DNA from 4 places in the Bacillus sp. EB V-12 genome. Region 3 is predicted to be linked to each of the others. Evidence: predicted binding sites of a transcription regulator. Region 3 holds the regulator's gene; each other region holds the start of a gene.
What was found. Region 3 encodes Rex, which represses fermentation and respiration genes when NADH is low (regulators of the CRP and FNR family bind a similar motif). Its sites were predicted from a motif close to TTGTGAAATATTTCACAA; they were not measured.
Positions count from the first base shown of each region.

Region 1: the regulator Rex is predicted to act here: its motif matches at 1,821-1,838, upstream of ACZDYH_RS19795 (DUF1641 domain-containing protein).
Region 2: the regulator Rex is predicted to act here: its motif matches at 3,029-3,046, upstream of nirB (NADPH-nitrite reductase large subunit).
Region 4: the regulator Rex is predicted to act here: its motif matches at 6,501-6,518, upstream of ACZDYH_RS19460 (L-lactate dehydrogenase).

Region 1 covers NZ_JBUXJL010000006.1:159,705-168,045, forward strand. The annotation lists gene ACZDYH_RS19785 (MFS transporter) at 1-757, opposite strand, end outside; gene ACZDYH_RS19790 (winged helix-turn-helix transcriptional regulator) at 1,131-1,475, shown strand; gene ACZDYH_RS19795 (DUF1641 domain-containing protein) at 1,908-2,348, shown strand; gene ACZDYH_RS19800 (NAD(P)/FAD-dependent oxidoreductase) at 2,393-3,571, shown strand; gene tyrS (tyrosine--tRNA ligase) at 3,762-5,024, opposite strand; T-box leader at 5,081-5,296, opposite strand; gene murB (UDP-N-acetylmuramate dehydrogenase) at 5,394-6,311, opposite strand; gene ACZDYH_RS19815 (SET domain-containing protein) at 6,695-7,090, opposite strand; gene ACZDYH_RS19820 (DUF4077 domain-containing protein) at 7,257-8,341, opposite strand, start outside.
Region 2 covers NZ_JBUXJL010000003.1:390,483-398,823, reverse strand. The annotation lists gene ACZDYH_RS13555 (uroporphyrin-III C-methyltransferase) at 1-214, opposite strand, end outside; gene nirD (nitrite reductase small subunit NirD) at 273-590, opposite strand; gene nirB (NADPH-nitrite reductase large subunit) at 606-3,011, opposite strand; gene ric (iron-sulfur cluster repair di-iron protein) at 3,220-3,927, opposite strand; gene ACZDYH_RS13535 (excalibur calcium-binding domain-containing protein) at 4,130-4,993, opposite strand; gene exsG (exosporium protein ExsG) at 5,202-5,354, shown strand; gene ACZDYH_RS13525 (hypothetical protein) at 5,573-5,782, shown strand; gene ACZDYH_RS13520 (arylamine N-acetyltransferase family protein) at 5,879-6,718, opposite strand; gene ACZDYH_RS13515 (esterase/lipase family protein) at 7,272-8,341, shown strand, end outside.
Region 3 covers NZ_JBUXJL010000028.1:5,863-14,203, forward strand. The annotation lists purine riboswitch at 106-207, opposite strand; gene groL (chaperonin GroEL) at 348-1,982, opposite strand; gene groES (co-chaperone GroES) at 2,021-2,305, opposite strand; gene ACZDYH_RS29855 (CPBP family intramembrane glutamic endopeptidase) at 2,697-3,446, shown strand; gene ACZDYH_RS29860 (YdiK family protein) at 3,443-3,634, shown strand; gene ACZDYH_RS29865 (redox-sensing transcriptional repressor Rex) at 3,664-4,293, opposite strand; gene ACZDYH_RS29870 (ABC-F family ATP-binding cassette domain-containing protein) at 4,481-6,406, shown strand; gene tsaD (tRNA (adenosine(37)-N6)-threonylcarbamoyltransferase complex transferase subunit TsaD) at 6,887-7,903, opposite strand; gene rimI (ribosomal protein S18-alanine N-acetyltransferase) at 7,903-8,341, opposite strand, start outside.
Region 4 covers NZ_JBUXJL010000006.1:87,801-96,141, forward strand. The annotation lists gene ACZDYH_RS19415 (methionine ABC transporter ATP-binding protein) at 1-18, opposite strand, end outside; SAM riboswitch class I at 197-304, opposite strand; gene ACZDYH_RS19420 (hypothetical protein) at 430-774, opposite strand; gene ACZDYH_RS19425 (thioredoxin family protein) at 927-1,235, opposite strand; gene ACZDYH_RS19430 (toprim domain-containing protein) at 1,239-1,583, opposite strand; gene gcvH (glycine cleavage system protein GcvH) at 1,840-2,223, opposite strand; gene ACZDYH_RS19440 (arsenate reductase family protein) at 2,265-2,630, opposite strand; gene ACZDYH_RS19445 (hypothetical protein) at 3,041-3,568, opposite strand; gene ACZDYH_RS19450 (phosphatase PAP2 family protein) at 3,712-4,359, shown strand; gene ACZDYH_RS19455 (PTS sugar transporter subunit IIC) at 4,423-5,436, opposite strand; gene ACZDYH_RS19460 (L-lactate dehydrogenase) at 5,459-6,409, opposite strand; gene ACZDYH_RS19465 (spore coat protein) at 6,655-6,903, opposite strand; gene ACZDYH_RS19470 (hypothetical protein) at 6,917-7,102, opposite strand; gene ACZDYH_RS19475 (CPBP family intramembrane glutamic endopeptidase) at 7,246-7,959, opposite strand.

The DNA of each region.
Region 1 (8,341 bases), on a different contig from region 3:
TATTCCCTATCGCAATGGCGATTCCATACACTAATAAAATGATAGTGACAGTACTCGCTTCAAACCCTGTTACTTCTTGTAATAGCGGTGATAAATACGTAAATGTTACGAATGTACCGCCGTATCCAAGTGCAGTAATAATGAAAACAAGTAATAGTCTTCCATTTTTAATTAGTTTGAATTGATCACGAAACGATACAGGTACACCATTTTTTAAATTAGATGGGACTAGTATGCTGTTTGCGATAAAAGCAATAATTCCAATTACGACAATCGCCATAAATGACGCTCTCCAGCCAAACTCTTGACCGATAAACGTTCCAATTGGCACACCTGTAATAGTTGCAACTGTTAATCCAGTAAACATAATCGCAATTGCGCTAGCACGTTTATTCTCTGGTACGATTGCAGCCGCAATTGTAGATCCTATCGACATAAACACACCATGTGCAAACGCAGATACAATCCTTGCGATAATTAATACAGTGAAGCTTGTTGCTACCGCCGCAATACCATTACCAATAATGAAAATAACCATAATCCACATTAATAATGTCTTTCTCGACATACTTGCCGTTAACGCTGTTAAAACAGGAGCTCCTACTGCCGCCCCTAACGCATATAGGGAAACAGTTAAACCAGCTGTTGTAACAGAAACATTTAAATCTTTTGAAATCGATGGTAATAAACCGACACTAATAAACTCGGTTGTACCAATCCCAAACGCACTAATTGCTAGTGCTAATAAAGCAAACATACTTCTTCGGTTCGTCTGAACTTCCGAAGATGGTACTGTATATGAACTCAATTGAATTCCTCCTTATTACAAGAAATCCAATCATAATAGTGTGATAAAAAGGCCCTTTTATCTTCTAAAAAATATATTTAATCTCTACAAATGCTATTATGAATGGTTTCATTCTTTTTTTGAAGAACGCACTTTAAAGTACGATAGGCACTAAAAAGTAACATAGTCACTTTTTGGTACCGTACTACTCATTTGCCTCTTACATGTGCTATTATGAAACATATTTAACATAATAAAAAGTACGTACTTTAAAGTGCTATAGGTACTAAAAAGTAACATTTGTATGATTTAACTTATTTTACTTACAAAGGGAGGATTTCATATGAAGAAATACAATATTCCTGTAGAGGCGACTTTAGAAGTTATCGGCGGAAAATGGAAGGTTGTTATCCTTTGTCACTTAACGAAAGGTACAAAGAGAACGAGTGAACTAAAACGTTCCATGCCTGGTATTACACAAAAAATGTTAACACAGCAATTACGTGAATTAGAAGACGACGGCGTCATTCAAAGAAAAGTATACAACCAAGTCCCACCGAAAGTAGAATATTCTCTTACCGACTACGGTTGGTCTTTAGAATCCATTCTTGATTCTCTTTGTTCTTGGGGCGAATGCCATCTTGAAAAAGAAGGTAACACATCGATGCTAATTGCAGAAGGTGAATAATAGGAAAAAGGAAAAAACGAACATGAATTTGTTCATTTTTTCCTTTTTTTCTTTATATATATGTACATTTCTAACTGGAACAAAATATTTTATACGCTTTCATACCTTGTCAGCACTACGTTATACACTCAATATCAAATAATTAGGAATCATTTTTATGTTAACATAGGTGTATATAGTATATAATATAGGATATATATTATATACACTTTCCGGTAACGGAGCTTTTCCATTATGCGGACAAGCCATGTATCGGACAGTTCATAAATAATAAGTAAGACGTTATGGTTTTAGATTTATGTCAGCTTACTTGCTGTCATAAATTTAAAGGCATTTTATTGTGTTTTGTGAAACTTTGTATAAAGTTTCGTAACCGTTTACTATCTTACTTATAAAAAATAAGAGTATTGCTATCGTAAAGGAGAATTGGAGATGCCAGAAACTATGACTCAAACAAAGCCAGAACAAGAAACTGTACAAATTTCTGCTAGCCAAGGACAACTTGATGTACTTGATCAGTTGTTAAAACCTGAGGTACAAGAATCATTAACAACACTAGTAGAACAGCTTCCAAAATTAACTGAGCTTGTTAACATTTTAACTAAGTCTTATGACTTCGCTCAAACTGTTGCTACTGATGAAGTATTAAAAAGCGACACTGTTGGTGCAATCACAGAGCTTGTAGAACCTGTAAAAGATACAGTGAAAAGCATGGCTGCTACTGCAATCGAAGCGAAAGATCGTGCTGACGAAAGCAACGAAGTTATCGGCCTGTTCGGTCTATTAAAATTATTAAAAGATCCACAAGCACAAAAAATGTTCCGCTTTGTGAACGCATATCTTCAAATTAGTGCAGAACGTAACAATAAATAAGTTAACTTATAACAACAATTAGTAAAGACGGGGGATATCATACTATGTCAAAACAAATTGTCATCTTAGGCGCTGGTTATGGCGGTCTTCTTGCCGCTTTAAACGTACGTAAATATTACAGTAAATCAGAAGCACAAGTTACAGTGATTAACCAATACCCAACGCACCAAATCATCACTGAACTACACCGCCTTGCAGCTGGTAACGTGTCTGAGCAAGCAGTTGCAATGCCACTTACAAAGCTTTTCAAAGGTAAAGATATCGATCTTAAAATCGCAACAGTTGAGTCATTCTCAGTTGATAGCAAAGAAATCAAATTAGCTGGCGGCACTACTTTATCTTACGATGCACTTGTAGTTGCTTTAGGAAGTAAAACTGCTTACTTCGGTATTCCAGGACTAGAAGAAAACAGCATGGTATTAAAATCTGCTGCTGATGCAAATAAAATCTACAAACACGTTGAAGACCGTATTCGTGAATACGCGAAAACGAAAAACGAAGCTGATGCTACAATCGTAATCGGTGGTGGCGGATTAACTGGCGTTGAGCTAGTTGGTGAGCTTGCTGACATTATGCCTAAACTTGCAAAAAGCCACGGCGTAAATCCAAAAGAAGTGAAACTTCTTCTTGTTGAAGCAGGTCCAAAAATCCTTCCAGTATTACCAGACCACTTAATCGAACGTGCAACTACTAGCCTAGAAGCGCGCGGCGTTACATTCTTAACTGGTCTTCCTGTAACAAACGTTGCTGGCAACGAAATCGACTTAAAAGACGGTCAAAAACTTGTTGCTAACACATTCGTTTGGACGGGCGGCGTACAAGGTAACCCATTAATCGGTGAATCAGGTCTTGAAGTTAACCGTGGACGTGCAACAGTTGATGCATACCTACAATCTACTTCTCACAAAGACGTATTCGTTGCTGGAGACAGCGCTGTTGTCTTCGCTCCAGACGGACGTCCATACCCACCAACTGCACAAATCGCTTGGCAAATGGGTGAGTTAATTGGATACAACTTATACGCAGCACTAGAAGGCAAAGCATTCGAAGAGTTCGCACCTGTAAACTCTGGAACACTTGCTAGTCTAGGACGTAAAGATGCGGTTGCTACAATTGGAGCAAGCAATACTCCACTTAAAGGCTTACCAGCATCATTAATGAAAGAAGCAAGTAACGTTCGTTACTTATCACACATTAAAGGTCTATTCAGCTTAGCTTACTAATCTGAATATAAGCCCGAATCATGCCCTGCATGGTTCGGGCTATTTTTATCCGTAATTTTCTCTAACTTATTTATTCGGCAGAAGAATCGTATAACCCTTTTAATTATCTAAATTTACTGATTATTTTATGTCCAAATTGTGTATACGAAAAGATGGAAGTATTCTTCCTACTCCCATCCTTTCACACAAACTATTCGCCTAACTTCACAAGGCTGTAATTCTTCTTCCCTTTACGGATAATAATAAATCGTCCATCAAATGAATTCTCTACCGTAACATCTGTACCCACATCTGTTACCTTCTCACCATTCATAGAAATCGCACCATTATTAATGTCTTCACGTGCTTGTCGTCTAGATGGCTCAATTCCTAAATCAACTAGCCATTCTACGATGTTTTTCGTCTCTTTTGAAGACTGGAATGTTGGCATTTCTTTAAAACCTTGTTCAATTTCATCAGCTGTTAACGATTTAATATCTCCGCTAAATAACGCTGCTGTAATTTTCACAGCTTGCAGGAATGCTTCTTCTCCATGAACAAATTTCGTCATTTCTTCCGCTAATACTTTTTGCGCTTCACGTTTATGAGGCTCTGTTTCTACCTTCACTGCCAATTCATCGATGCGCTCTTTCGTTAAGAATGTAAAGTATTTCAAGTATTTAACTACATCGCGGTCATCTGTATTTACCCAGAACTGGTAAAATTCAAACGGTGTCGTTTTTTCAGGATCAAGCCAAACCGCACCACCTGCTGATTTACCAAACTTCGTACCGTCCGATTTTAATAATAACGGAATCGTTAATCCGAATACTTTCGCCTCATGACCTTCTAACTTACGAATTAAATCTAAACCACTCGTAATATTTCCCCATTGGTCACTGCCACCAATTTGAAGTTGAACATCCTCTTTCGTGTATAAATGATGGAAGTCCATCGCTTGCAAAATTTGGTACGTGAATTCCGTGAAAGAAATACCTGTATCTAAACGGCTTGCTACAATATCCTTCGCTAACATGCTATTGATGCTAAAGTTTTTCCCGTAATCACGTAAAAACTCAATAATATTTATTTCATGTGTCCAATCATAGTTATTTACCATCTTCACTTCGCTATTTCCACCAAAATCAAATAGCTTTTTCATTTGTGCTGTTAACGCATCTACATTATGCTGAACCACTTCTAACGTTTGAAGTTGACGCTCTGATTGTCGTCCACTCGGATCACCAATTGTTCCTGTTGCCCCGCCAATTAAAATAACAGGATGATGACCAGCTAATTGGAATCTCTTCATCATCATAAACGGAATCAAATGTCCAATATGCATACTATCACCAGTCGGATCAACTCCGCAGTATAGCGAAATCTTTTTCTCTTCTACTAGCTTACGTAAACCTTCTTCGTCAGTCTGCTGATTAATGGCGCCGCGCCATTCTAATTCATCAATAATATTCATCTTTTGTCATCCCCTTTATTTTTTAAAAACAAAAAAGCCCCTATGTCTACGATAGACATAGGGACGATTATTCACCGTGTTACCACCCAGTTTGCATAAATAGCATAGCTACTCATACCACTCTTAGCAATAATATCGATTGCTAGTCCGCTTAGCATTACCTAAGATACTCCAGAGTGTAATTCGCAAGTTTGTTTGTGCTAGGTTCCAGCAACCCCTAGCTCTCTCGTTAACAGTGACAAACTGCTACTGGGCTCTTTCAACGTATGTTATTTGTTAAATTATTAGCCATTATATTGAATTGAAAACAAATTGTCAACAATACCCAAATATTATTTTAAAATAATTCATATCTTCATACGTATTTCTTTATTCCTTATCTTCTCCAATAATCCTTACTTCTCGCTCCAACTTCACGCCAAATTTCTCTTCAACTGTCTTTTGTACGAAGTGAATTAAATCGATGTAATCTTGTGCTGTTCCGTTATCAACATTCACCATAAACCCAGCGTGTTTTAAAGAAACTTCTACTCCACCAATTCGCTTACCTTGTAGTCCTGAGTCTTGAATTAACTTACCAGCAAAGTTATTTGGTGGGCGCTTAAATACGCTACCACATGAAGGATATTCTAGAGGCTGTTTTGACTCACGTTTAAACGTTAAATCATCCATTTTTGCTTTAATTTCTTCATGTACACCTTCTTCAAGTTCAAATCTCGCTTCAAGAATAATGTAATGGTTGTTCGCAAATACACTCTTACGATATCCAAATTCAAATGCTTCTTTCGTCAAAGTACGTAGCTCTCCATCACCTGTCATTACGACAGCTTCTGTTAATACAAACGAAATTTCACCGCCGTATGCACCAGCATTCATATATAATGCTCCGCCAACTGAACCTGGAATACCACAAGCAAACTCAAGACCCGTTAAGTTATGGTCTAAGGCAATACGTGATACGTCAATAATTGCTGCACCACACTGTGCTACAATCGTCGTTCCTGTTACAGTAACACCTGTAATATGAATTAAACTTACTGTAATCCCGCGAATTCCACCATCTTTAATAATGACATTCGATCCATTTCCTAAAAACGTAACTGGAATATTATATTCGTTCGCATATTTAATAACTTCTTGAATTTCATCATAATTTGTAGGCGCAACAAAAACATCTGCTTTTCCGCCAACTTTAATATGCGTATGATTCTTTAACATTTCATCTTGTTTAACATGTCCTTCAGGCAATACCGTACTTAAATATTTATAAACCTCTTGCATATTCATTTTACGATTCCTCTATTTCTATATTCATTTTATCCCGTTATACGGGCCCATAATATCCCCACGTACATGAAAGAACCTAAAGTGGTGGATACAGTGTACCCAAAATCAATTCGAGACACCTATAAACCTCTTAATTTATAAGAGGTGCCACTCATATTAAAATATATATTGCATAATAAAGCAACCCAAATGGACTACTAAACTTGACATGTCATCAGAAAGACAACAATTTGTAAAATATGTGACTTTTTCAAAACACTATCCCTCAGTATCTTACTATACCACACAAAAAGAAAGTGGTATTTTTTTGTACTTTTTACTTTATTTACATCAATAAAAAAAGAGCACATCCCACAGAATGCGCTCTTTCTATACTCTTTATATTACTTTTCGTTCTCTTCTTTTTCTTTATCAAACCATAACAGCTCATCGTTATCAACTTCACCATTATAATTGATTAAAATTTCTTCTCCTGCTTTTATATCCTTATAAGCATAGAAGTTAAACGTATGGTTCTCGAAGACAATATCATACGTTGCATTCGGTGTATATGAATGATTAAATAACATACCGTATCCTAAAAGGATTGCCGTATGATTGATTCCATACTCAAATGCGTAGTCAGCAAGTAATGTTTTCTCAATGTGTTCATGCTGTTCATTCGGATAAGAGATAACTGGTGCTGCGTGTATCAACTCACCTTTTTTAATATCACGAGTTGCAAATACACCTCTATTAAATTCTCCATCACTAAGTTCAGAAGTCTTAACTTCGATCATATGCGTCACCTATTTAATTCTTTCTTTGAAGTATTTTAATTCCGCTATTAGCTGAATTTTATCTCCTTAAGCTTGGCAGAAAACGCGCAGAAAAGCAATTAAATTCCTATCAAGTATTCGTTTCAATGAAAAAAGAGCACATCATTCGTGCTCTTTCCAAGCAATATTACTTTTCTAAAATATCTTCTAACAACTTCACTTGCTCGCTAACAGTTTGTAACGTCTTCACTGACGTATCATTTCGATGTTTTTCTTCTTCCACACTCGCTAGCACTTCTTCTGTAGCTGTAGAAGTTTGCTGAATTACGTTAGAAGCATGCGTAACATCCTTTACGATATTCGTTGTTTTAACTTGGAAACTTTCTTGATGAACAACAACCTCTCGCATTACTTCATTAATCGCATCAATAAACTTCCCTAAATCAGTTACATTTGTTAAAACGCTTGCTAACATCTCGTTACATTCTTCTTGTACTCTTTCTGACTTCTCTACCTGCACTTCTACCTTACTTGCTTGATTACTAAACTCCTTCAAAATCCCTTGAATTCTTCCCGCAGAACGATTTGATTCTTCAGCAAGCTTTAACACTTCACTCGCTACAATAGCAAAACCTTTTCCATGCTCGCCTGCCCTCGCAGCTTCAATATTTGCATTTAAAGCTAGCAAACTCGTCTGACTTGAAATATTCGTTATTACATCTACAATTTCATTAATTTGTTTCGATTGCATCATTAAATCTCTAAATATAATTCCAGACTGTGAAACAACATCATTTAAACTTCTCATGTTAGTTTCAAAATTTCTTAGAGTATGTACACTACCTTTTGAAATTTCTAAGCTTTCATCCACACGAGTCGATGCAGTTCTTACTTGAGAGATGATTTGTTCAATATTTCCCTCCATATCATTCAATACTTCTACCGAACGATACATCATCTCTGATTGTGATTGCGTACCAACTGCCACCTCTTCAAAGGCAAAATTAATTTCACTCATCGATTCCATCGACGTGTTCATATTTTGTCTTAAATGATTGAAATTACTATCTAGTTTCACAACTGTTTCTTCAATAAGTCTTTGCGTCTCTTCTAACTCCTGAGCTTTTCTCATTACTTCTTGCTTCTCATCACTTAAACGAAGGAGCAGATTAGAACCGATTTTCGTGACGCCCCACATAGCAATTGTTACAATCGCTAACAAACTTGCGAAATTAGCAGCTTCAGACGAGGCTGTATAAGCAAAAAATTGCT
Region 2 (8,341 bases), on a different contig from region 3:
GTGCGTTAATTATTTCTTGTCGCATAATATGATTCTTTGGCATTTTTCCGCAATACATAAGTTCACATGTTTGTTTTGTATAGCTAAGAAAGAAAGGGTTTAGTAAACGGTCATATAAAACAATATCTGCACGTTTTAAACACTCTATCGCTTTTTTTGTAATAAGCCCTTCATCACCTGGTCCTGCACCAACTAAATATACATATCCGTTCATAATTGCACCTCATCAATTTTTATTTAAAAGGAAGCCAGAGGAGGCTTCCTTTCGAAAATTACATGTATAAATAAATGTCACCGTCAATAACTTCTACTTCGTATGTTTGAATACAGCCGTCATCAGGTTTTTGAACTTCACCTGTTAGTAGTGAGATTTTCCAATCATGCAGTGGACAAAAGACGAATTCTCCAGACACAATCCCTTCTGCTAACGGTCCGTTTTTATGAGGACAACGATTTTCTACAGCTCGAATATCGCCATTTGAAAGGCGGAATAGGGCGATAGACATACCTTTCATTTGCACTTCTTTACCGATTTGAATAGCAAGATCTTCCGCACGCATAACTTTTATTTTTTCTTTCGTTTGTATCATTTAGATCACAGCTCCTTATTTCACAGTTTCTACTTCATACATCGCTTTTAATGATTTCGTTTCTAGTGCTTGTCCCCATGCTTCCGTATATGTTCTACGAGCTGTTTGGAAACGTTCATTTAACGTAGTAACCATACTTGCATCTTGTAGTATTTCTTTTATATGATCGAAGCCTAAACGTTCTGTCCAGTAGGCGGTACGCTCTCCGTAAATACCAGTTTCACGATAATATTGCATGTAAGCTGCAGCGATGCGAAGGACATCATCTTCAGTAGGGACAATCATTACAAAATCAGCTTCACGTACTTCTGTACCACCATTTCCGCCAATATAAAGTTGATATCCATTTTCGACACAAACAACGCCAAAATCTTTCGTCAGTACTTCCGCACAGTTACGCGGACAACCGGTTACACCCATTTTCATTTTATGAGGTGTATCTACCATTTCTAATGATTGTTCAAGCAACATACCAAGTCCTAATGAATCTTTCGTACCGAAACGGCAAAAACGAGAGCCAACACATGATTTTACATTACGAAGAGACTTTGAATACGCATATCCAGAAGTCATATGTAAGTCAGCCCATACGTTAGGTAAATCTTGTTTCTTAACACCGTATAAGCCAATTCGGCTTGCACCGGTAATTTTCACAAGTGGAACATCATACTTCTTCGCAACTTCAGCAATTTTCATTAAATCATCAGCTGTTGTAACGCCTCCGTACATACGTGGAATAACAGAGAATGTACCATCGTGCTGGATGTTACCATTCATTCTTTCATTAACGAAACGGGACGATTTATCATCTTCATATTCTTCTGGAATCGCCATACGTAAATAGTAGTTTAAAGCAGGGCGGCATTTCGAACAGCCGTCTTCATGTGCAAAACCAAGAACATTTCGTACTTCTTTTGGAGATTTTAAGCCTTTCTCGTGAATGGCCGCTACGACTTCATCACGGGATAAAGGTGTACATCCACACATACCGGCAGATTGCGCTGAGGCATCAAAAGCATCTCCAAGTGTATGAGATAAAACTTGTTCCACAAGTGGACGACATTTACCACAAGAACCTGCGGCTTTCGTACAGCTTTTAACTTCTTCAAAAGTCGTTAACTCTTGTTCTAAAATGGCGTGAACGATTGTACCTTTCGTAACACCATTACATCCGCAAATCGTGTCATCCGCACTCATAGTAGCAACGTCAAGTTCACATTCTTCACCAGCTTTGTGAAGAATGGAAGCTGGTGTATATTCTTGTATATCTTCTTCTTTCTTTAACATGCTAAAGAGGCGTGTACCGTCAGCTGTATCACCGTATAAAACGATACCGACGACTTTATTATCACGAATTAATACTTTTTTATAGGAACGTTTACATTCATTAAAGATGGATATTGCTTTCGTTTGATCATCTTCATAAATTTGGCCAGCAGAGAATAAATCACAACCAGCAACTTTTAATTGTGTACCGACGATACTGCCCGAATATCCATCAGTTTGTAAATTTGTTATATGTTTTGCTAATATCGCACCTTGTTCATAAAGAGGAGCAACAAGTCCATATGCGATACCGTCATGCTCTGCACATTCTCCAACTGCATAAATGGACTCATCATTTGTTAGCATATAGTCATTGACTACAATACCGCGATTTACAATTAGACCAGCATCTTTTGCTATTTGCGTATTTGGGCGTATTCCGACAGCCATTACGATTAAATCACAATCTACAACTTCACCGTCTTCAAATTGAATGCCCTCAACATGGTCTGTACCAAGAATTTTTACAGTTTTCTTTTCCATTAAAAACTTCATGCCTTGTGCTTCTAAATCTTCACGCAGAAGAGCAGCTGCTTTCGTATCTAGTTGTTGCTCCATTAAGCTAGGCATTAAATGAACAACATGTACGTCCATTCCTAAATCAATTAGGCCTCTTGCGGCTTCTAAACCGAGTAACCCGCCACCAATGACAACGGCCTTTTTCTTTTCTTTAGCGGTATCTATCATAAATTGTGTATCTTCAATAGTTCGAAATCCTGTTACACCAGAAAGTGCGGAACCTTCAACAGGTAAAATAAAAGCACTAGAACCTGTTGCGATAATGAGCTTGTCGTATGTAAGAGTACGCTTCTTTTCTGTAATAATAATTTTTTCTTCTCGGTTAATACTTTGAACTCTTTCATCCGTATACAAAGTTATTTCGTTTTCTTCATACCAACTGTATTCATTCATAATGATATCTTGCATATTTGTTTTGCCTTGTAAAACATGAGAGAGCATAATGCGGTTGTAGTTTGGATGCGGTTCATCTCCAAAAATAGTAATCTCATATGAATCACTATCATGTTTTAAGATTTCTTCCATACAGCGAATGCCAGCCATACCATTTCCGATCATAACTAAACGTTTTTTCATTTTCGTTTCCCCTTTTTATGTGAAATATTGAACAAAGGATTATATTTTTATTATAGAAAATCAAATAAGGGGGAGATGTGATATTTATCACATTTTTATAATGATTCACAAATTGTTAAAATTCGGTTTTATGTGAAGGGGATGTGAATATTTTTCGCGAAACGAAAAAGCAGGCCATAAGTATTTACACTCATGTCCTGCACTTGATTTATGCTTTCGTAATGGCACGCGGAAATAAAATATTATTTTCTAAATGAATATGCTCAAATAAATCAGACTCTAGCGCTTCGAGGCGTTGGTAAACAAGTCGATAAGTACCGCAAGCACCTTCTGGAGGAGTAAAGTCATTTGTCACTTTACGAAGTTCTTTTATAATATTTCCAGCATGATTGTGCTCATTTTCTAGTTCATTTACTACTTTACGTAACTTAGCATAGTTTTCATTAGTTGGATTTTGTTCAAATTCTAAAATTAATGGAAAATCTTCCATTTCTTCTTTAATTAAATGCTGTTCTAATTCCATTTTAAGTTCATGAAATAGCTTATGAATTTGAGCTAAATGAGGCTGACTTGCCCCATGAACACGTAATACTTTTGTCACATATGGACTTAACTGTGGTAATTCTTCATTTAAATAGCGGTGATGCTTATTTATAACATAATCAATCAATTCACGATAAGAAGCATTTTTCCAATCAATTTCCGATTCATTTAATCGTTTCGTATTATGATAAAGCGTATTTAACTCTGTAAGCACTTCAGTAGCTGATAAATTTCTTTCATGAATTGCATCAATAAGTGGCTTATTACCGCCACAACAAAAATCTATTCTATATGATTTAAAAAGATCACTAGCTTTCGGAAATTGTGTAACAATCTCACCAACAATTGAAGTTTCAGTAAATGTATGTTCCATATGAATGCCTCCATAAAGTTTTAATGTAATATCTGAATTAAGAATAGCGATAAATTAAAATCTATGTAGTGATTGAAATCACTTATTCTGTGTCGTTTTTGAGAATAATAAGAAGAATGTTATTAAAATAAGGGGGAAAGTAATAAGTGGTAATATTTTACGTTAATAAAAAAGAAGCTTAGTAAAAGCTTCTTTTTTATTACTATTTTTCACATGCAATTCCATCGCCATCACGATCAAGATGAGAGCTATAACCTGGTTGCCCTTTATGTAAAGGAGCTTTCCCAGCTGCTCTAACTGCAGCACAATTTTTGTAGTATGCACTATCAGTATTACCATTAGCTGGTTGTGTTTGAGCTTGCTGTGCTTTTTGTTCTTCTTGTTGTTTACGAGCTTGTTCATCAGCCTGACGTTTTTGTTCTTCTTGTTGTTTACGAGCTTGTTCATCAGCCTGACGTTTTTGTTCTTCTTGTTGTTTACGAGCTTGTTCATCAGCCTGACGTTTTTGTTCTTCTTGTTGTTTGCGAGCTTGTTCATCAGCCTGACGTTTTTCATCCTCTTGCTTACGAGCTTGTTCTTCGGCTAGACGCTTCTCATCTTCTTGCTTTTGAGTTTTTTCGTCCGCCTCTTTCTTTTCTAGCTCTTTTTTCTGTTCGCTATCTTTTGGCTCTTCATTATTAGAGGCAACTTTTGTACTAGTTGCTGTCGTTTTTTCAGAAGAAGGAGCTGAAATACCTAATAACGCAACAAAAATGACAAATAATACAGCTGTAATAATAAATTGTTTTTTCGCTACACCTGTTTTCTTAATAACAGATAAGATTGCTAGAACAAGGAAGAATATAAATAGAATGAAACTTAAAGTAGAAAAAAACTCGACGACGGGGTGTTCCGATTTTGTTGTACCGGCCGTTATTAATATAATAGAAATCATAAAAAGAATAACGGTAGGACGTCCATATTGTTTTGCTTTTCCATTTTTCTTAAAGAATGAAATGATACATAAGATTAAAAGAATAAAAGCAATAAAAAATAAAGCTGCACCAATATTACTTAAAATCGACATTTTCATACCTCCATTTGTAAGATTCTTCTTATTGATTATATAGGAATTTATTGGATATTACACGTTTTGTATAAATTTAGAAAATTAATATTTTTAATAGACTCATAAACATTTATTTTATATATAAGGAAAAATGGATATATTTCCTATTACTTTTTGAAAGAGATTTCATAAATTATAGTATATCGATTGAAAGGAGGAGATTTGAATGGAATTTCAATTGTTGGTAACTTGTATATTACAAGAAGGTAATGCTTACTTTTTAGTAACGAAGGTAGATGATGTTATTACGTTAAAAGTACCGATTACTGCGGGAGTAGCAGGTTTATTTTTAGCTTTAGGTGTACCAAGATGTTCTTAATTTAAATCTCTATAGTAGAAGAGGAAGGGACATGCCTTCCTTTCCTACTATTACATAATATAATTATGTAAACTTAAATATCATATTTGTGATAGCACGTTTGAAATGGACATGCATATACTATAATGTTTCATTGGATGTTAGCGGTGAAAGGTAGTTTTAATAAGTGCATCCAGTGATATTTTTAAGCTATGAAAATAAAAGAGGTGCTATTATATATGAAAAGAAAAACATTGGATATTCCAGTTACATTGCGAAGAGAGTGGTTTTTAATAGAGTTAGCTCATTTAACGAAAAAATATGGAATTGAAATTGCAACTAGTAAAATGGATGCTGCACCGTTTTTAAGAGATCAAGTTACGGAGTCAAAGATAGGGAAAGGGCTACAATACGATAAATATGATGATGAGTATATAATTGAAAATTAAAGGGTAACAACAAAATTAAATTAATTTATAACAAAATATAAAATAAAGCAGATTCTAAATATAGAATCTGCTTTATTATGAAATACTTGTAGTCAACTAGCCTCTTTCTAGTGTTTTTCCTACATATTTCTCTTGCGTTATTCCAAAAGAGTCACGAAGAATGCGAGCATAATCTTTAGATTCTATTGGTCGTTTATTTTTGGTGCCTTTAAAGGTTTCTGTATAATTTTTATTTGTTAATGATATGTGACCATAAGTAGTTAATTTACAAGTGATAGCTCCTTTATTAAAAGGAGATTCTTTATGCTCTACAATCACTTTTTGAATCTTATTCACTTTTTTCTCATCTATTGGATCTACAGTGAAAGCATAGCCTATTTTCCATTCGTTTGAAGGTTCAGATTGTAAGAAACTTGTAGATTCCCCGTTAGCTCCTTTTCTCATTTCTAAAATATGCGTACCTTTTCGAGTATTTCGCTTACGAATTCGATATTCTCCTGTTTGAGAGGAGATGACTTCTCCGTTAAAAGGGACTGGATGTAAAGGGAGATGAGATGCAAAACCTGCATCCACAACATAATCTTTATCCTCATGACTTAATATGATAATGACATGACCATCATCGGGTTTCCATTTATTATCGTAAAGGTCATAAACAGTACCGGCTACTTTGTATACTTGAAACCCACAATCAATTAAAAAATAATACAATAGGGAGTTTAATTCATAACAAAGTCCACCTCGTTTTTGAATAAGTAACTTTTCTATTAAGTTATCTTTTGAGATATTTTTAATAGTACCAGCCATAATATCAAGATTTTCATAGGGGAGAATCATTCCCATTTTTAAGAGAATTTCATCTAAATCATCAAATGTTATTTCTTTTGCAGGAATTTCTAAGCGTTTAAAAAACTCCTTTTGTAATTTGGTCATCATAAAGTATTCTCCTTTCTTTTTACAGAATTTTCTTCTGCTCACCGATAGGTTAGTACTTCTAAAAAGTTAATTCAAGTGTGCGGAAATTATCATAATATATGTTTCTGGAAATATGATTTTCTATTCGGAAATTTCAGTTTAATTTTTAATCGTAGGAAAGTCTTATAATACAAGCTCCTTTAAAATTAGTTTGTATTTAATGAAAAGAAAGTACATATCTTTATTATATTTTTAAATAACTAACTAGTAATAAAATGTTTTTTTACTAAAATTTTTTCAAGATTTGTATGCTTTATATAAACAATAATGATTTAAAAAATATCTGGGTGTAGCGAAGTTAACAATTATTGAGAAACTTTTTTGTCGTATTCTATCAAAAGGAAGAGGTAGAAACAAAGAGAATAACGAGAGTTAAGGAAGAGGGTATACAACTAGTAACCTTCTAAAAATAGGGCTAACATCTTTTAAAAATAAAAGATTAGCTATTATTAAGGAAGGGAAAATATAAAATATTATAAAGAACACCTTCTTTCAAAAAAATAGGGGGAGTAATATGCGACTGATGAGAAGATGTGTGGCCTTACTAATTGTATTTTTTATCATGGCTCCAACGATTAGCACAAATGTACAGGCAGAAGTTGTAAAAGAGCTTGGAAAGGGGTTTCCTGATACAGAAGTATTCACACCTGGAGAATGGTTTTTAGGCCAAAAACCTGCTAATTATGATGAGAATAAACCGCCAATTCTCTTTGTACAAGGAAGAAATGGTAATGCTGATAGTTGGTATGGAAAGACAGTATATCATGATATAAATGATATGTATGATTATGCTTTAAAAGCAGGCTATCAAACAGTGTTTATACAATTGTATGATGCAGCGGGGAAAGGTTCGGCTAGTCAGTGGGATAACGGAAAATTGTTGGCACAAAAACTTGAAGAAATATATAATCATTTCGGTAAGAAAGTTAATATTGTAGCGCATAGTAAAGGTGGAATTGATACACAAGCTGCATTAGTTGAATATGGTGCGAATCGATTTGTTGGAAATGTTATTACACTTGCTACACCGCATCATGGCTCAAATTTAGCAGATTTGTCATATAGTTGGTGGGCAGGGTGGCTTGCTTCTATATTAGGTCAAAAAGATGATGGTACGTATTCGTTACAAATAGGTGAAATGGCAAAGTTTCGTTCAATAATAGATAACAACCCAGCAGCTAAATTAAACCGTTACTATACGGCTACTGGGACTAGCTGGGGACCAATATTTTCTGCATTATCTATGGGCGGGTTATATTTATCATCGTACGGTTCAAATGATGGACTAGTAAATGAATGGAGTGCGAAGCTATCGTACGGTACACATTTATTTACAGATTCCAGATTTGATCATGACAATATAAGAAAAGGATCAGCTGTTTTTGCACGAATTGAACCATATTTACGTACGACAAATGTGGGGTTACCAGCTTTAGTAGCATCCAGCACTAGTTCAAATGAAAATCTAGAACAATTAAATACAACTTCAAATCAAAATATTTTAGGAGGCGAATTACCACAAAATCAGTGGATAGAGCAAAGTATTTCTGTTGATAAAAAGGCTGAAGGAATAGTTTCTGTACT
Region 3 (8,341 bases):
ATTACCAATATAATAAAAAAAGCCAGTCCTCCGCCTCTAGTCTCATAACAAAGAAAAGGCAGGGGTCTGGCTTTATAAAGAAAGATAGTCTCCGCTCTTTATAAATATAAGACACACTGCCTTCATAGTCAGGTTGTTTACGGTAACCCGGTAGAGACTCTCAAACCATATCATTGAGGATATATGAAGGATCGTTTTATATTATCTTCCTAGATTCTAACAATGAAGTATCAATATGGTCAAGAGAGAAAGCGACAAAATTCTACAGAAATTCATTTCCTTTTCTAAAAAACATAAAAAAACATCCATTTCTATATAGAAATGGATGTTTTTTAGGGCAAACGGAATTACATCATTCCGCCCATACCGCCCATGCCCATGCCGCCCATGTCAGGCATTGCTGGTGCATTTGGTTCTGGCTTGTCAGCAACTACAGCTTCAGTTGTTAAGAACATAGCTGCAACAGATGCTGCGTTTTGAAGTGCAGAACGAGTTACTTTAGCTGGATCTACGATACCAGACTCAAGCATGTTAACCCATTCGCCAGTAGCTGCGTTGAAACCAACGCCTACTTTTTCGCCTTTTAGACGCTCTACAACTACAGATCCTTCTAGACCAGCGTTGATTGCGATTTGACGAACTGGCTCTTCTAGTGCACGAAGTACGATGTTGATACCTGTTGCTTCGTCGCCTTCAGCTACGATAGAAGCTACTTTTGTGTATACGTTCATAAGTGAAGTACCACCACCTGCAACGATACCTTCTTCTACTGCTGCACGAGTTGAGTTAAGTGCATCTTCAATGCGAAGTTTGCGCTCTTTTAACTCAGTTTCAGTTGCTGCACCTACTTTAATTACTGCTACGCCACCTGCTAGTTTAGCAAGACGCTCTTGTAATTTTTCACGATCGAATTCAGAAGTTGTTTCTTCTAATTGCGCACGGATTTGACCGATGCGAGCTTCGATTTGTTCTGTGCTTCCTACACCTTCAACTACAGTTGTGTTTTCTTTTGTAACAACAACTTTACCAGCGCGTCCTAAAGATTCAACTGTAGCAGATTTTAAGTCACGACCTAATTCTTCAGTGATTACTTCGCCACCTGTTAAGATTGCGATATCTTCTAGCATTGCTTTACGACGGTCACCAAATCCAGGAGCTTTAACAGCTACTACGTTGAATGTACCACGAAGTTTGTTCACTACTAATGTAGCTAAAGCTTCGCCTTCAACATCTTCAGCAATGATAAGAAGTGGTTTACCTTGTTGTACCACTTGCTCTAATACTGGTAAGATTTCTTGAATGTTAGAAATCTTTTTGTCAGTGATTAAGATGTATGGGTTATCAAGAACTGCTTCCATTTTGTCAGAATCAGTAATCATGTAAGGAGATGCATATCCACGATCAAATTGCATACCTTCTACTACGTCTAATTCTGTTGTGAATCCTTTAGACTCTTCTAAAGTAATAACGCCGTCGTTACCAACGCGCTCCATTGCTTCAGCGATTAATTGACCTACTTCTTCGTCAGCTGCAGAAATAGCAGCTACTTGTGCGATAGAAGATTTGCCTTCGATTGGTTTAGAAATCGTTTTTAATTCTTCAATTGCAGCAGTAACAGCTTTTTCGATACCTTTACGAAGACCCATTGGGTTAGCACCAGCTGTTACGTTTTTAAGACCTTCACGAATCATAGCTTGCGCTAATACAGTTGCAGTTGTTGTTCCGTCACCAGCTACGTCATTTGTTTTGCTAGCAACTTCTGCTACTAATTTCGCACCCATGTTTTCGAATGCATCTTCTAATTCGATTTCTTTTGCGATTGTTACACCATCATTTGTAATAAGTGGTGAACCAAATTTTTTCTCAAGTACAACGTTACGACCTTTTGGTCCAAGCGTAACTTTTACTGCGTTTGCAAGAGTGTCGACACCGCGAAGCATCGAACGACGTGCTTCTTCACTAAATTTAATATCTTTTGCCATAATAATTGACCCCCTTGGATTTTTTAAGATTTATATAATTAACCGATAACTGCTAAAATGTCACTTTCACGTAAAATCAAGTAGTCTGTACCTTCATATTTCACTTCAGTACCTGCATATTTTGAGAAGATGATAAGATCACCTGCTGCTACCTCTAAAGCAACACGCTCACCATTCTCAAGCACTCGACCAGTACCTACTGCAACAACTTTACCCTCTTGTGGTTTTTCTTTTGCAGTATCTGGTAATACGATACCACTTGCTGTTTTTTCTTCTGCTTGAACAAGCTCAATTACAACGCGATCACCTAATGGCTTTAGCATGAACAATAACCTCCTCATTTTGTTATGTAAATTTCTTTTATTAGCACTCAAGTCATCCGAGTGCTAACACACTTATAATAATAAATAATCTCAATTTCTTTTGCAAGTAAAAAAATCATAATTTTTTCGCAAATCACTATATAAACTTTCTATATAGAATACTGCCTTTACTATATGAATCGTTGTTTCCACTGCTCGTATGTTACAATATGAAAGGACACCCTAAGTTGTTTTCGCTACACACACAACTTTCTCCTGTCTTCTATTATAATTTCAAATAAGGATTTACGAAAAAAACATAATTCAAGTGAGGTTTATATCGTAGGTAGCATATTTACATGTTATCCTAACTTATCTCATACACTATAGTTAGAAAGGATGGTTAAACCATTTGAAGAAACAATACTGGTGGATTATCGTTACATACATTTTAATGCAGTTATCTGGCGTTGTTGGATTACCACTTCTCCTAAAAACAGGACTCTATGATAATAGAGGATTTACCATTGAGGAAAAAGGACAAATCATAACGGGACACTGGGCAATCATTAGCTTCTTTATTGCATTATGTATCGTACTTTGGTTACTTAGAACGGATATTCGTGACAGGCATTTAGATGCAATGCGCTCTTCTGTTCCAGCTACTATTGGATGGATTTTTATCGGGTTCTTCTTAGCTTTCTTTTCACAAATAGTTGCCGGTATGATCGAGATGCAACTGCTAGGAATTAAACAAGGTTCAGAAAATACAATGAAACTGATGGAAATTGCAAGAACGACACCTTGGTTCCTTATTGTTGTTTCTATAATTGGACCTATCTTAGAAGAAATCGTATTTAGAAAAATTCTATTCGGTACACTTTATAAGAAGTTTAACTTCTTTATTGCAGCTATCATTAGTTCGCTTGTATTCGCAGCAATTCATTTTGATTTTACTCACTTATTGGTATACACTGCTATGGGGCTCGTATTCGCCTTCTTATATGTGAAGACGAAACGTATTATCGTTCCGATTGCAGCTCATGTTGCAATGAATACATTAGTCGCTATTGGGCAAATTTTTATGAGCAATGAACAAATTCAAGAAATGATTAAAGAAGCTGAAAAAATGCAAGGCTTTATCGGAGGATTTTTTGTATGAGAAACTCACCATTGTTCATGGCTGCACTATACTTCCTTCTTGGATGTATCTTTACACGCTTCGCCATTACGAACGTGACAGATACAATCTGGAATATGTGGACAATACTATTTGCAGTTATGGCAACAATTGATTTTAATTTGGCACTTCGCCTTATATTAGTTAAATTCACAAACAAGAAACAATAATAAAACGCAGAGGTCGCTCCCTCTGCGTTTTATTGTGGATAGTTTTTCAAAAAGTAAACTAATGTTTGTAACTCTACAGCTAAGTCAATATGATGAATTCTAATATTCTCTGATACGTTTAATCGCGCTGGTGTGAAATTCAAAATACCGTGCACGCTTGTTTCAGCTAATCTATCTGCTACAGCTTGTGCTACTGTAGCCGGTACTGTTAATATTGCCACTTGTATATCATTTGATAATCTCTCTTCTAATTCATCTAAATGATATACAGGAATGCCCCCGATTTCTGTTCCAACTTTCTCTTCACTAACATCAAATGCCATTTCAATTTTTGTATTATTGTTTTTCGTGAAATTATAATGTAAGAAAGCGGTCCCTAAATTACCTACTCCAATAAGTGCTACACGTGTTATATCATCTTGATCAAGTGTTTCGCGGAAAAATGATAATAAATAATTTACGTTATATCCATATCCCTTTTTCCCTAACGCTCCAAAATACGAAAAATCTCTTCGTATTGTTGCGGAATCTACTTTTACTGCCTCACTCAATTCGGCCGATGAAACACGCTGCTTACCAGAAAGAGATAAGTTTTGGATAAATCGATAGTATAGAGGCAATCTTTTAGCAGTGGCTTGTGGAATCTTTTGCTGATCCATATGACCTCTCCTCTCTTCCTATCTTTATTCATATACTTTAATCAAATACAGAAGTTTAGCACTCATTAAATTCCTTGTATAATAAAGAGAAGAAGTATTCTCTCTTTATTTTAAACTATACACTATTTTTAGTATGATTGAGAAATATAAACATGGCAAAGTTAAGAAATTATTTGAGGTGAAAACATTGATTTTATTACAAGTAAACGCGCTTTCGAAATTATACGGTGCAGAAACAATTCTTGCAAACATAAAATTGGAAGTACAAACAAAAGATCGTATCGCATTAGTTGGAAGGAATGGAGCAGGTAAATCTACATTATTAAAAATTATCGCTGGTGAATTATCTCATGATGGTGGCGAAATTATAAAACCGAAAGATGTCTCAATCGGATATTTAGCTCAAAATACTGGACTAGAAACGTCTTTAACAATTTGGGATGAAATGCTAACCGTCTTTACCCATTTACAGCAAATGGAGACAAAACTCCGAAGGCTTGAGCAAGAAATGGGAAAAGAAGAAAACTTTTCAAACGAAGCTACATATGAAAGATTGTTAGCTGATTATGACCAATTACAACTCAATTATAAAGATCAAGGTGGATATCAATATGAAGCGGATATTCGCTCCATTTTAAGCGGCCTTGGCTTCCCAGTTGAAACGCACCAGACGACGATCTCTACTTTAAGCGGCGGGCAAAAAACAAGATTAGCTCTCGGGAAATTATTATTAACAAAACCAGACTTACTTATTTTGGACGAGCCTACAAACCATTTAGACATCGAAACATTAACATGGCTTGAGCAATATTTGCAAGGTTATCCTGGCGCAATATTAATCGTCTCACATGACCGTTATTTCTTAGACAAACTCGTTACACAAGTATATGAAATTTCGAATAAAGAAAGCAGACGATTTGTTGGTAACTACAGTAAATATTTAGACTTAAAATCAGCATTATATGAGCAAGAAATGAAACGTTACGAAAAACAACAAGATGAAATCGCAAAACTTGAGGACTTCGTTCAAAAGAATATAGCTCGCGCTTCTACAACGAAACGTGCTCAAAGTCGCCGTAAACAACTAGACAGAATGGAATTATTAACGAGACCATTAGGGGATTCTAAGTCAGCATCATTCCACTTCGATATTGAAAAACAAAGTGGAAATGATGTTTTACAAGTAAATGATGCAACCATCGGCTATAATGAAAACCCTATAATTGAACATGTAACTATGCGCTTAACTCGCGGAGATAGTGTTGCTTTAGTTGGTCCAAACGGAATTGGGAAATCCACATTGTTAAAATCCATTGTGAATAAGTTACCACTATTAAATGGTGATGTTTCTTTCGGATCAAATGTATCTGTTGGTTATTATGATCAAGAACAAGCAAACTTAACATCTTCTAAACGGGTTTTAAATGAACTATGGGATGAATATCCACTGCAACCGGAAAAAGAAATCCGTACTATACTTGGGAATTTTTTATTCACAGGAGATGATGTACTGAAACCAGTATCTTCCCTTAGTGGTGGACAAAAAGCTCGATTAGCTCTTGCAAAACTTATGATGCAAAAGTCAAATTTGTTAATTCTAGATGAGCCTACGAACCACCTTGATTTAAATAGTAAAGAGATTTTGGAGAATGCTTTAATTGATTACCCAGGGACTCTTCTATTCGTCTCACATGACCGCTACTTTATTAACCGTGTAACAACGACTGTGGTTGAGTTATCAACAGAAGGTGCACAGGAATATTTAGGGGATTACGATTACTACGTTGAAAAGAAAAATGAAATGATTGAACGTGCAGAACTTGAACAGCAAGAAAGTGACGTTCCTGTTCAAAAGGTGGTTGCACAAGAGAAATTAAATTATTTAGAAGAAAAAGAGCGTAAACAACTAGAGCGTCAACGCACTAGAAAAATTGAAGAGCTAGAACAAAGTATAGTGGAATTAGAAGAAGAAATTGCTACGTTAGAAGATCAACTTTGCTTACCAGAAATATATGCAGATTATGAAAAAGCTAGTGAAATTACAACTAAAAAGCAAACGCTACAAGAACAACTTGAAACTTGTATGGCAGAATGGGAAGAGCTGCATGTATAAGCATATTTAAATAAGGAAGATGTCTCATAAGTCAGGATTTTTGACTATGTGACATCTTTTTTTAGTGCTTAAACAATTTTTTGAATATATCTATCGTAACTTAGAATATACTAACGATTTTTTAAATATATCTATTGTAACCCTATATATATTAACAATTCGACACGAAATATCGATTTAACGACAAAGATTGACAATATTAGCATCTTCTATAATGGGGGGATGTTTCAAAATGTTTTTCGGGGATATCTTCTTGCTTTTTATTTCCCGAAAAAGAACAACTTCAAAGGTCTGACATCAACCTATTTATCCACAAGTTTATACACATATCCACCTTTATAAAATAAACATTAAAATAACTTTTCCACATTATCCACAGCCAACAAAAAAGTTATCAACATTTTATATACACAATAAAACCCACATTATCAACAGATAATATGGGTTTTATCCACAACCTGTGGTTAATTATGTGTATAACTATGCTTCAATATCTAATCCTGGATTTGCATTTAAGGCTAATGTTGCACGCTTACCTTGTTCATAAGCAATTGTCCCTGCCGCTGCAATCATCGCTGCATTATCTGTGCATAAAGATAGCGGCGGAATAATTAATTCAATGTTTTCTTTTTGTGCAAATTCCTCTTCTAATCGCGCACGAAGTCCTTTATTAGCAGCTACTCCACCAGCAAGAAGTAATTGCTTTACATTATAAGCTTCTGCTGCACGAGCTGCTTTCGTTACAAGTACATCTATTACACTTTCTTGGAAACTTGCCGCTAAATCTTCTGGTGCAATTTCTATACCGCGCTGTTTTGCGTTATGCACAGTGTTGATAACTGCTGATTTCAATCCACTAAAGCTAAAATCATACGAATCCGGTTCTAGCCATGCACGAGGCAAATCAATTGTCGGTTCTCCTTCATGTGCAAGGCGATCAATATGAGGACCACCTGGATATGGCATAGATAACGTACGAGCTACTTTATCATATGCTTCTCCAGCTGCATCGTCTCGTGTTTCACCAATTACTTCGAATGAACCATGTTCTTTCATATAAACAAGTTCTGTATGCCCACCAGATACAACAAGTGATAATAACGGGAATTGAACTTCTTTTACTAAACGGTTCGCATAAATATGACCAGCAATATGATGAACACCGACTAACGGAATATCATGTGCAAACGCTACTGCCTTCGCTGCATTTACTCCAATTAGAAGTGCTCCTACTAAACCAGGACCTTCTGTTACAGCAATTGCATCAATATCATCAAATGTAATGTTTGCTTCCTTTAAAGCTTCTTCTAACACAACTGTAATTTCTTCTACATGATGACGTGATGCAATCTCTGGTACAACGCCGCCAAAACGTTTATGACTTTCAATTTGTGATGCAACGACATTCGCAATAATTTCCGTTCCATTTTTAACAACTGCTACTGCTGTTTCATCACAACTTGTTTCAATACCAAGTATAATCGTATTTTTTTCCATTATATATTCACCCACATTACGAGACCATCTTCCTGATTGTCTGCATAGTATCGTTTACGAATCCCACCATTTTGAAATCCGTATTTTCTGTATAACTGCTTTGCTACTTCATTTGATACACGTACTTCAAGTGTCATTGTTTTTACCCCTAGTTCTTTCGCTTCAGAAATAACTGCTTTCAATAGGGCATCTCCTAACTTTTGACCTCGGTATTCTGGCAAAATAGCTATATTTGTTATATGTGATTCATCAATAATTATCCACAATCCACAATACCCGACTACACGACCATCTTTTTCTAACACAATATAATGTGCATGTTCATTCATCGTTAATTCACGGTGAAAGGCATCTGCAGTCCAAGGAGTTGAAAAAGACGCTTCTTCAATAGCTACAATTTGAGCAATATCATCAAGCTCCATCTTTCTAAATATCATA
Region 4 (8,341 bases), on a different contig from region 3:
GTTCTCTAATAGAATCATGATGTTCACCCCTTTTTTGTTTAGGTCGACTCCGCAATTTTTTATTTTTAATGCGTGTAGTCCACTGTTATCATTACTTTTATTATTTGAATGTCCTCCACATTCAAACAATAAAAAAACCTTTCTGCTTTAGAGAAGCAGAAAGGTTTATATGCGTATATAACAACATTATCCCTCTCTCTCATCTCTCAAAGCATTCGCTTTGCAGGAATTGGCACCATTTCAACATAAGTTGACGGTTGCCGGGCTTCACAGGGCACAGTCCCTCCACCTCTCTTGATAAGAGAAATCAGATTCAATTTTCGTCTGATTTGAAATTTATGAAATTGTCTATATTTTATGACTTGAATTGTATCAATATACACTTACCATGTCAACAGAAATTTTCGCAAAAAATGAAACTTCAGAATTTTAAGCACCTACTGACATCGGTTTACATATATGAAACATCGATTCCACTAATAACATCGTTTGGTACGTTCCCGAATATTGTACACGCCCATCGTTCATTAACATTTGCAATCGTACATTTCCATTCACCAATTGCTCTATATCTTTTTCATCTAAGCAAATGATTTGTTCCGTTCCTCTTTCCTCTTGTAGCAGCTCTATATAATCTCTTGAAATTTGTAACGAACAACTTTCATCTCTAAAGCGGAAATTAACAGTTTTCTCCTCTCGTCTTAAAAGCGGTTCTAAATGATATTGAGCATTAGCGTAATTTACAAATGATTGAAGCAAAGAATATAATCTCACCCTAAATCACATCCTTCATATCACTTTCTATTACATACCATTCCCTCTCACTAAAGAGCAATCCTGTTATTTTCGCTCGACAAATACTGTATCCACCCTGCATCTCGACATATTTCCCAAGAAATATGTCGAGGCGGCAAAAATTTTGCCGCCTACTTTAATTCCGTATATAAATATTCAACCGAATGAAATGCGTATATCTTCTTCATCAGTGTCCCATTTTCAAAAACAAGTAAACAAGGTACACTTTCAATCCCATACTCTTTCGCTAAATGCGGAGCATAATTTAAATCTAACATCCCAATTTTGAGGCCTTCAATTGTCATCTCAACGACTGTTAACATCTTTTTTGCTAATTGGCATGTTCCACACATTGGAGTATATACATATAATACTGTTTTTTCTTCGTTCTCTATTAGGGCTGTAGCTTCGGCTCCTGTCCAATCAATCACTTCTATCATTCCTTACCGTAAATATTCTGTATAAACGTCAATGTCGGCTCCCCATAATACATTTGCTAAGTGTGTAGATGGCGCAGTTGCCACTTCTCGGTACGAGCGATCAATATAGATATGCTCGGCTTGCGGGAATTCTTTTCGAAATTGTTTCCTTAACTTTTCTCCAGCATCATCAGCATCCACTAGCACATACACTTCCTTATCAAAAAACTGATCAACGAGCTCATCCATTTTCGACAAACCAATTGTACCATTTGTACAAACAATTTCCACCGGTTCACGAATAATAGATTCAATCTTTCTTCTATCTGATGTACCTTCTACAATAATGACTTTTTCTACATAAATCATATGTCATCACCCGATCACCATATACTATATAACCTTGAACTTAGTATATAGTATATTCGTTATTTTCATGTTGTTTCCTGTTTATTTTTGCAAAAGAAAAGCGCAAGCGGCTCATTCAGATTGTGAAGACTTATGAAACCTTACCACAAAACAGTTTTTCTCATAATAGCTTATTTATTTACATATAACTTGAATTTCATTATTTCACAAAAAATAAAAAAGGACAGCACAAAGGCTGTCCTTTAGTCGACTATAATTAGTCTTGGTTTGTCATTTCTGCATATTTTTCTGCAGTTAATAACTTCTCAACTTGGCTTGCATCAGAAAGTTCAACTTTAACCATCCATGCACCCTCGTATGGAGATTCGTTAACAAGTTCTGGTTGGTCACTTAATTCTTCGTTTACTGCTACAACTTTACCGCTTACAGGTGCGTATAACTCAGAAACTGTTTTAACAGATTCTACGCTTCCGAATGGCTCGCTAGCTTCGATTGTTGCACCTACTTCAGGAAGTTCAACGAATACGATATCGCCTAGCTCACCTTGTGCAAAGTGAGTGATACCGATAACAACTTCATTACCTTCAGTTTTTACCCATTCGTGTTCTTCAGAGTAACGTAAATTATTTGGAATGCTCATGACTGTACCTCCAGTGAATGTATTAATTATGTAAAAATACCTTATTGGTACTTTTTCCACACACTTTCAAACTGCTCTTCGTTAAAACCAAGTGTTACATTCGTTCCATCTGTTACAATTGGACGTTTAATCAACATGCCATCAGATGCTAAAAGCTCATACATTTCGTCTTCGCTTGCATCTTTCAACTTATCTTTTAGACCAAGTTCACGGTAACGCATTCCACTTGTATTAAAGAATTTTTTTAATGGTAATTCACTTTTTTCATGTAAATTACGTAAATCTTCTTTTGATGGTGGATTTTCAACAATATGAATCATCTCATATGCTACATCGTTTGCCTCAAACCATTTCTTTGCCTTTTGACATGTGCCACACTTTGGATATGAATAAAATGTTACTGTCATAAATTCACCTACTTTTTTACTAACCTTTACCTTTATCATATAGAAAACGTTTTATTATTTCAAACCATTATTCGCTAAACTTTTACTTATTTCGTGATAATTTTTAATAATCCTGCGAATTTTTCTTATTTTTCCGCCATTTGTTAAGAAAAAAATAAATATATAAATTTTTGAGATTCTGCACCAAACATATATCTTAAACAAGCGTTTGATTAATTCTCCATTTTCTTTCTTAACCTTTGAACTACAGGAGTTTCTTTCTACCGAACATACAGCTTAAACAAACGTTTGATTAATTCTCTATTTTTCTTTGTTAACCCTTGAGTTACATCGGTTTCTTCCTACCGAACATACAGCTTAAACAAACGTTTGATTAAAAAAATAAGAAGCCTCTTTTGTAGGCTCCTTCATTATCTATTTAAATAATCTGCAATTGTTTGAAATACGACGATATACATATTATGAATACTTTCTTCTGTATTTCCACCATTCGATAAACCAACTGCCCATTGTTGTCCTTCACCACTTCCGATATTCGCAAACCCTTGCGTATACATAGCATTTACATCTTTTCGGGCACTGTTATACTCTATCCCTTTTGTAATAAAAATCGAATATGATTTATCTTGTAAACCGATAAAAAACACTGGTTTCTTTAGTGATGAAAATACATTTTTATATTGCTCTGTTGAGGCTTCTTGAAAGTGATCTTTCATTATTAGAAAACCATCTACTTCCTTAGATTTCTTTTCCAGTTCCTCTAACTTCATTTCCTCAAACTTTATATTCCTAAACGTATCTTTCGGTTTTTCTCCAACAACTCCAATTACGAGTGCTCTTCCGTTATATTCTAATTTCTCTCCTTCTTTATCCTTTGCACACCCAGCACCGACTAGGCATATCAATATAAAAAATAAGAAATACGATAAACGCTTCATTTAGCACCCTCCCCTTCTTTTTAGTCAAGTGACAAAAACGTAAGGTTAATTCAAGAAAATGTAAGTAAAATCGATAGCCCAATTCACGTTTCTATATTATAATCAATTGAATTTACTTACATTACTAAACATAGGAGATCAACATGAAGAAATTTAAACTTTCATCTTTTCTTCCGTTAAGTTATATACTTCTACTCGTGCTCGTAAGTCCCCTTTACGACGTATTAAATAAATCGACTGTTCACGCAGTAGACGTTACAACTGTAGTAGATGATTGGATTCCATTTGTAAAAGCATTTATTATTCCTTATTTACTTTGGTTTCCATACTTATACGGCGCACTTATTTATTACTGTTTTGCTGACCGAAAGCAATATTATGTTACTTTAAGTAGTGTTATTTTTGGAAAGCTTGCTTGTTTTTCTATTTATTATTTTTGGCAAACAACTGTACCACGTCCGACTGTCGTTGGAACAGATGTATTTTCTGAACTAGTTCGCTATATTTATAGTATCGACCAGCCAGTAAACTGTTTCCCTAGCATTCACGTTCTTACTACATTTGTAATTATGTTAGCTGCCTTTAAGCGTAGAGAACAGCATGTTTTTGAATATTACATCCTTACTTTCTTCGGTACACTTATTATTTTATCAACGCTATTTACGAAGCAGCATGCCTTTGTAGATGCCGTTTCTGGAATGACGCTTGCAAGCATACTTTACTTCGGCGTTCAGCTCTTATTGGCCAAAGAACCAATAAGAGTTCCAGTAAAACAAAATCATAGAATGTAGCATGACAAAAAAGCAGACTGTGGCTTCAGTCTGCTTTTATCTATTATTAAGGAGATTTTCAATTTAAGATTGCGGTACAGTCATATCACCAGAATGAATACAACCTGCTTTTTTAAGAGCAATGTAAAGTATATAAGAAACAGCTACTGGAATGACGATATAAGTAATTACCATCGCCGGGAGAACTTCCCATCCTTGGCTGGAAATTAAATTAATTGGTGCGATAAGAGAACTTAATCCAAGACCTGCAATTTCCTTTCCTGCTTCCAGTTGGAAAATTAATGCTGATACTGGACCGACTATAGCACTGGCGACGACAGTTGGGACGAGAATCATTGGATTTTTAGTGATATTTGGTAACTGTACTTTCGGAGTACAAAGTGCTTGAGCTAATATGCCACCTAAATTGTTTTCTTTTGCTGAGATGACAGAGAATCCGATAAACTGAGCAACGCATCCAGCAAGAGCAGCACCACCTGCAACACCGTCTAAGCTAAGTGCAATTGCTAACGCAGCTGATGAAGCTGGAGAGATAAGTAATAGTCCCCAAACTACTGCAATGACGATAGAAGCGATGAATGGGCTACCAGCTGAGCTATCTTTAATAAACGCTCCAACTGCATTTAAAACAGGAGTAATATTATGAGATAACCAAATGCCTACTAAACCAGAACCTAATATGGCCGCAAATGGAACGAGCATCATATCTAACGCAGTTTTTCCACTTAAACGTTTACCAATATATACAGCTAAAGTTGCTGTTAATAATGCACCGATTGGCTCACCTGTTTTAATAATTAGACCAGCTTCAGTAATCGAAATGGATCCGGCACCAATCGCTCCGGCTACCATCGCCGAGAAGATTACAAGACCGTTTGCACCGAGCATAAAAGCAATTCCAGCACCAATTGCCGGTGCCATTAGTGATTTTGCAACAACTCCGATTGTAATAAGTAATGGTATATCAACAATTCTTCCTATATTTTCGATCAGTAAACCAATTCCGAGGGATACGAAAATACCTTGTGCGATTCCAGCAGATGCTTTAAATACACGAGACATTATATATTCCTTCATTTGTTTCACCTTCTCCTATAAGTTAGTAACCAATTGTTTTCATATAATCACGTAAAATATCGTTTGATTTTGCGAATCGAGATTCTTCATCCTCTGTTAAATTGAGTTCTACAACTTCTCTTATACCGTCTCTAGTAATAATAGCTGGTACTCCTGTACAAATATCGTATTCACCGTACTCACCATCTAAAATGGCTGATACAGCAATGACACGGTGATCATCGTTAAAGATTGAACTCGCAATATACGCTAGAGAGTTTCCGATTCCGTAATAAGTAGTTCCTTTACGTTTATAAATTTCCCAGCCAGCTTTTGCAGTTTTCTCAACAATTTCATCTAAATCTATTTCACCAAATCGTTCTTTTTGTTCTTCTAAAATTTGCAGAATTGGCTTTCCACCAACAGTTACATGAGACCAAGCAACCATTTGAGAATCACCATGTTCTCCTAATGAATACCCATGAATACTACGAGGATCTACATGTAGCATTTCAGATAAAATTGTTCTTAGGCGAGAAGAATCTAATGATGTTCCTGTACCGATTACGCGATTTCTAGGTAATCCAGATAATTTCCACACTTCATATGTAATAATATCAACTGGGTTCGATGCAAGTAAGAAAATACCATCAAATCCACTTTCCATTACGCCACCAACAACACTTTCCATAATCTTCGCACTCGCTCCTAAAGTATCTAAGCGACTTTGCCCTGGTTTTGGTGCTGGTCCTGCTGTAATAATGACAATGTCCATATCTTTGCAGTCTTCATAGCTTCCTGCATATACTTTTGTTCTTGTATTTGTAAAGTTAATGCAATGTGATAAATCCATTGCTTCCCCAACTGCACGTTCATGATTTATATCAATTAATAATAGCTCTTCGCAAATCCCTTGATTTACAATGGAATACGCACAACTTGATCCAACTAATCCAGTACCGATAATTGCAATTTTTCTTGTATGTCTTTTCATAGCAATCTCTCCTAAGTGATCATATAATCTATTTCTTTTGTTCTTTACATTCTTAATTATAGAGGTTCCCACGATAGAAACCATGGATACTTTGTGAAATGTTGAACAAAGTTTTTGTCCTTTTTGTGAATTGTCATATTCCATTTTCGTCATATTTGTTACAACTGGAAAAATATTTATTATGTATTTATTGACATATACAAAAAGAAAACGAGCGAATAAATTCGCTCGTTTTCTTTTTCCTGTTATTCCGCACTTAATTGACTTTTTAATTGCTGTACAATCATTGGATTAGCAGGTGCTGCCGGTTTGTAATAACTCTTTTGCTTTGCGTACTCATACATATTACGTTGGCGCGCCTCGTCTTGATTACGAATTTGAATTAACGTTTGATGTAACTGTTCATTATCAGACTGAGCAATATAATTTGCATAGCTTGTTAAACTTGCATTTAATCCTGCTAAATAATCATTTACCATATCTTTTTCATTCATTTTCCGCTTCCTCCTATCCTAGGAAAGTCATTAATTGCTGTTTCGTATTTCGTGCATCTTGCGCATCTTTTTGTAGCATTTGTTTCAGTTGTGGATCTGTACACGTCTGTGCATACTGCTCCAACTTGTTAATAATTGTTGCGTGTCCACCAATTAAATGACGTAAGTTTTCTACTTCAAGCTCTGTTAAGTTTTGCATATAACATACCCGCCTTTCTTTGTTCATTCATCATTAGTATTTGGTTCTTTTTGGATTGTATTCATCAACTTTTCCCACATATAAAAAAAATAAAAGATGAATAGCTAAGCCATTCATCTTTTATACTGGTTATGTATTTATTTTTATAGAGATACAATCATACTTATACTCACAAGTAAGTTCCATATAATGTGTAAAATAATACTAGGTATAATAGATTGCGTCTTTTTGTATAACATAGCAAATACAATCCCCATAATCATTGCCGTAACCGGAAAACCACCATGAAGAATCCCAAAGATGAAGGAAGAAATAATGATACCAACTAGAAAACTATATTTCTTTTCAAAAAATCGATACAAAATACCTCTATATAAAATTTCTTCTTTAATTGGTGTAATTATAGCAACACTTAACACATATATAATACTTTGTAGACTATTTTGAAGTCCTAAGCTCCCTAATTGATCTCGCTGCTGCCCTGCACTTTCAAAGCTAAACAACTCTAACATTACATACTGAGTTAATGCAATGATGATAAAACCTATTAATAAATACAAGTAGGTTTTCCCATTTTTTAAAACAGATACATCCCATATGTTCTTAATAAAATGAAGCACTGGTTTATAAGCAAATAAAACAATAGTAACAACAGCTGCATCAAATAGAAGTAAATAATATCCCTCTAAATTAGCACGTAATACCTCTTCTCCAAAAATTCCAAGGGCTAAAGCAAGGAATAATCCCCCTAAGAGTGAGAACCCTAGAATGCTTGCAATCGTTACAACTAGATTTTTATATGTTATGTTATCTACTTCTCTTTCTGCATTATACGCGTCTAATACTGTTTTTCTCATACTATTCCTCCATTTGTTTTCATTACCTTAACAAAAATCCTTTAATACAAATATATAGATAATATAACAATTTTTTCAAAAAGAATAATATGCAATTTTACATATTATGAAAACTTTATATTTTATAGTTTTAGGAATAGAATTACTATGCAATAATTATTATATGAAATTTCAAAAAACACTTCCTATCCACTATAACCCTCGCATCATATAAAACTTATTAGTTAAAGGAGCAATAAACATGAAAACACATGACTTCCTTACAGAAATCCAGAAGGGCTCTGAGCCTAATCCATATCAAGATCCTATTGCATTTATTTTCGTTTGCCTTTCCGTAGCCATATACACATTTTTCAAACCTGCAAAATAATATCATGTAATG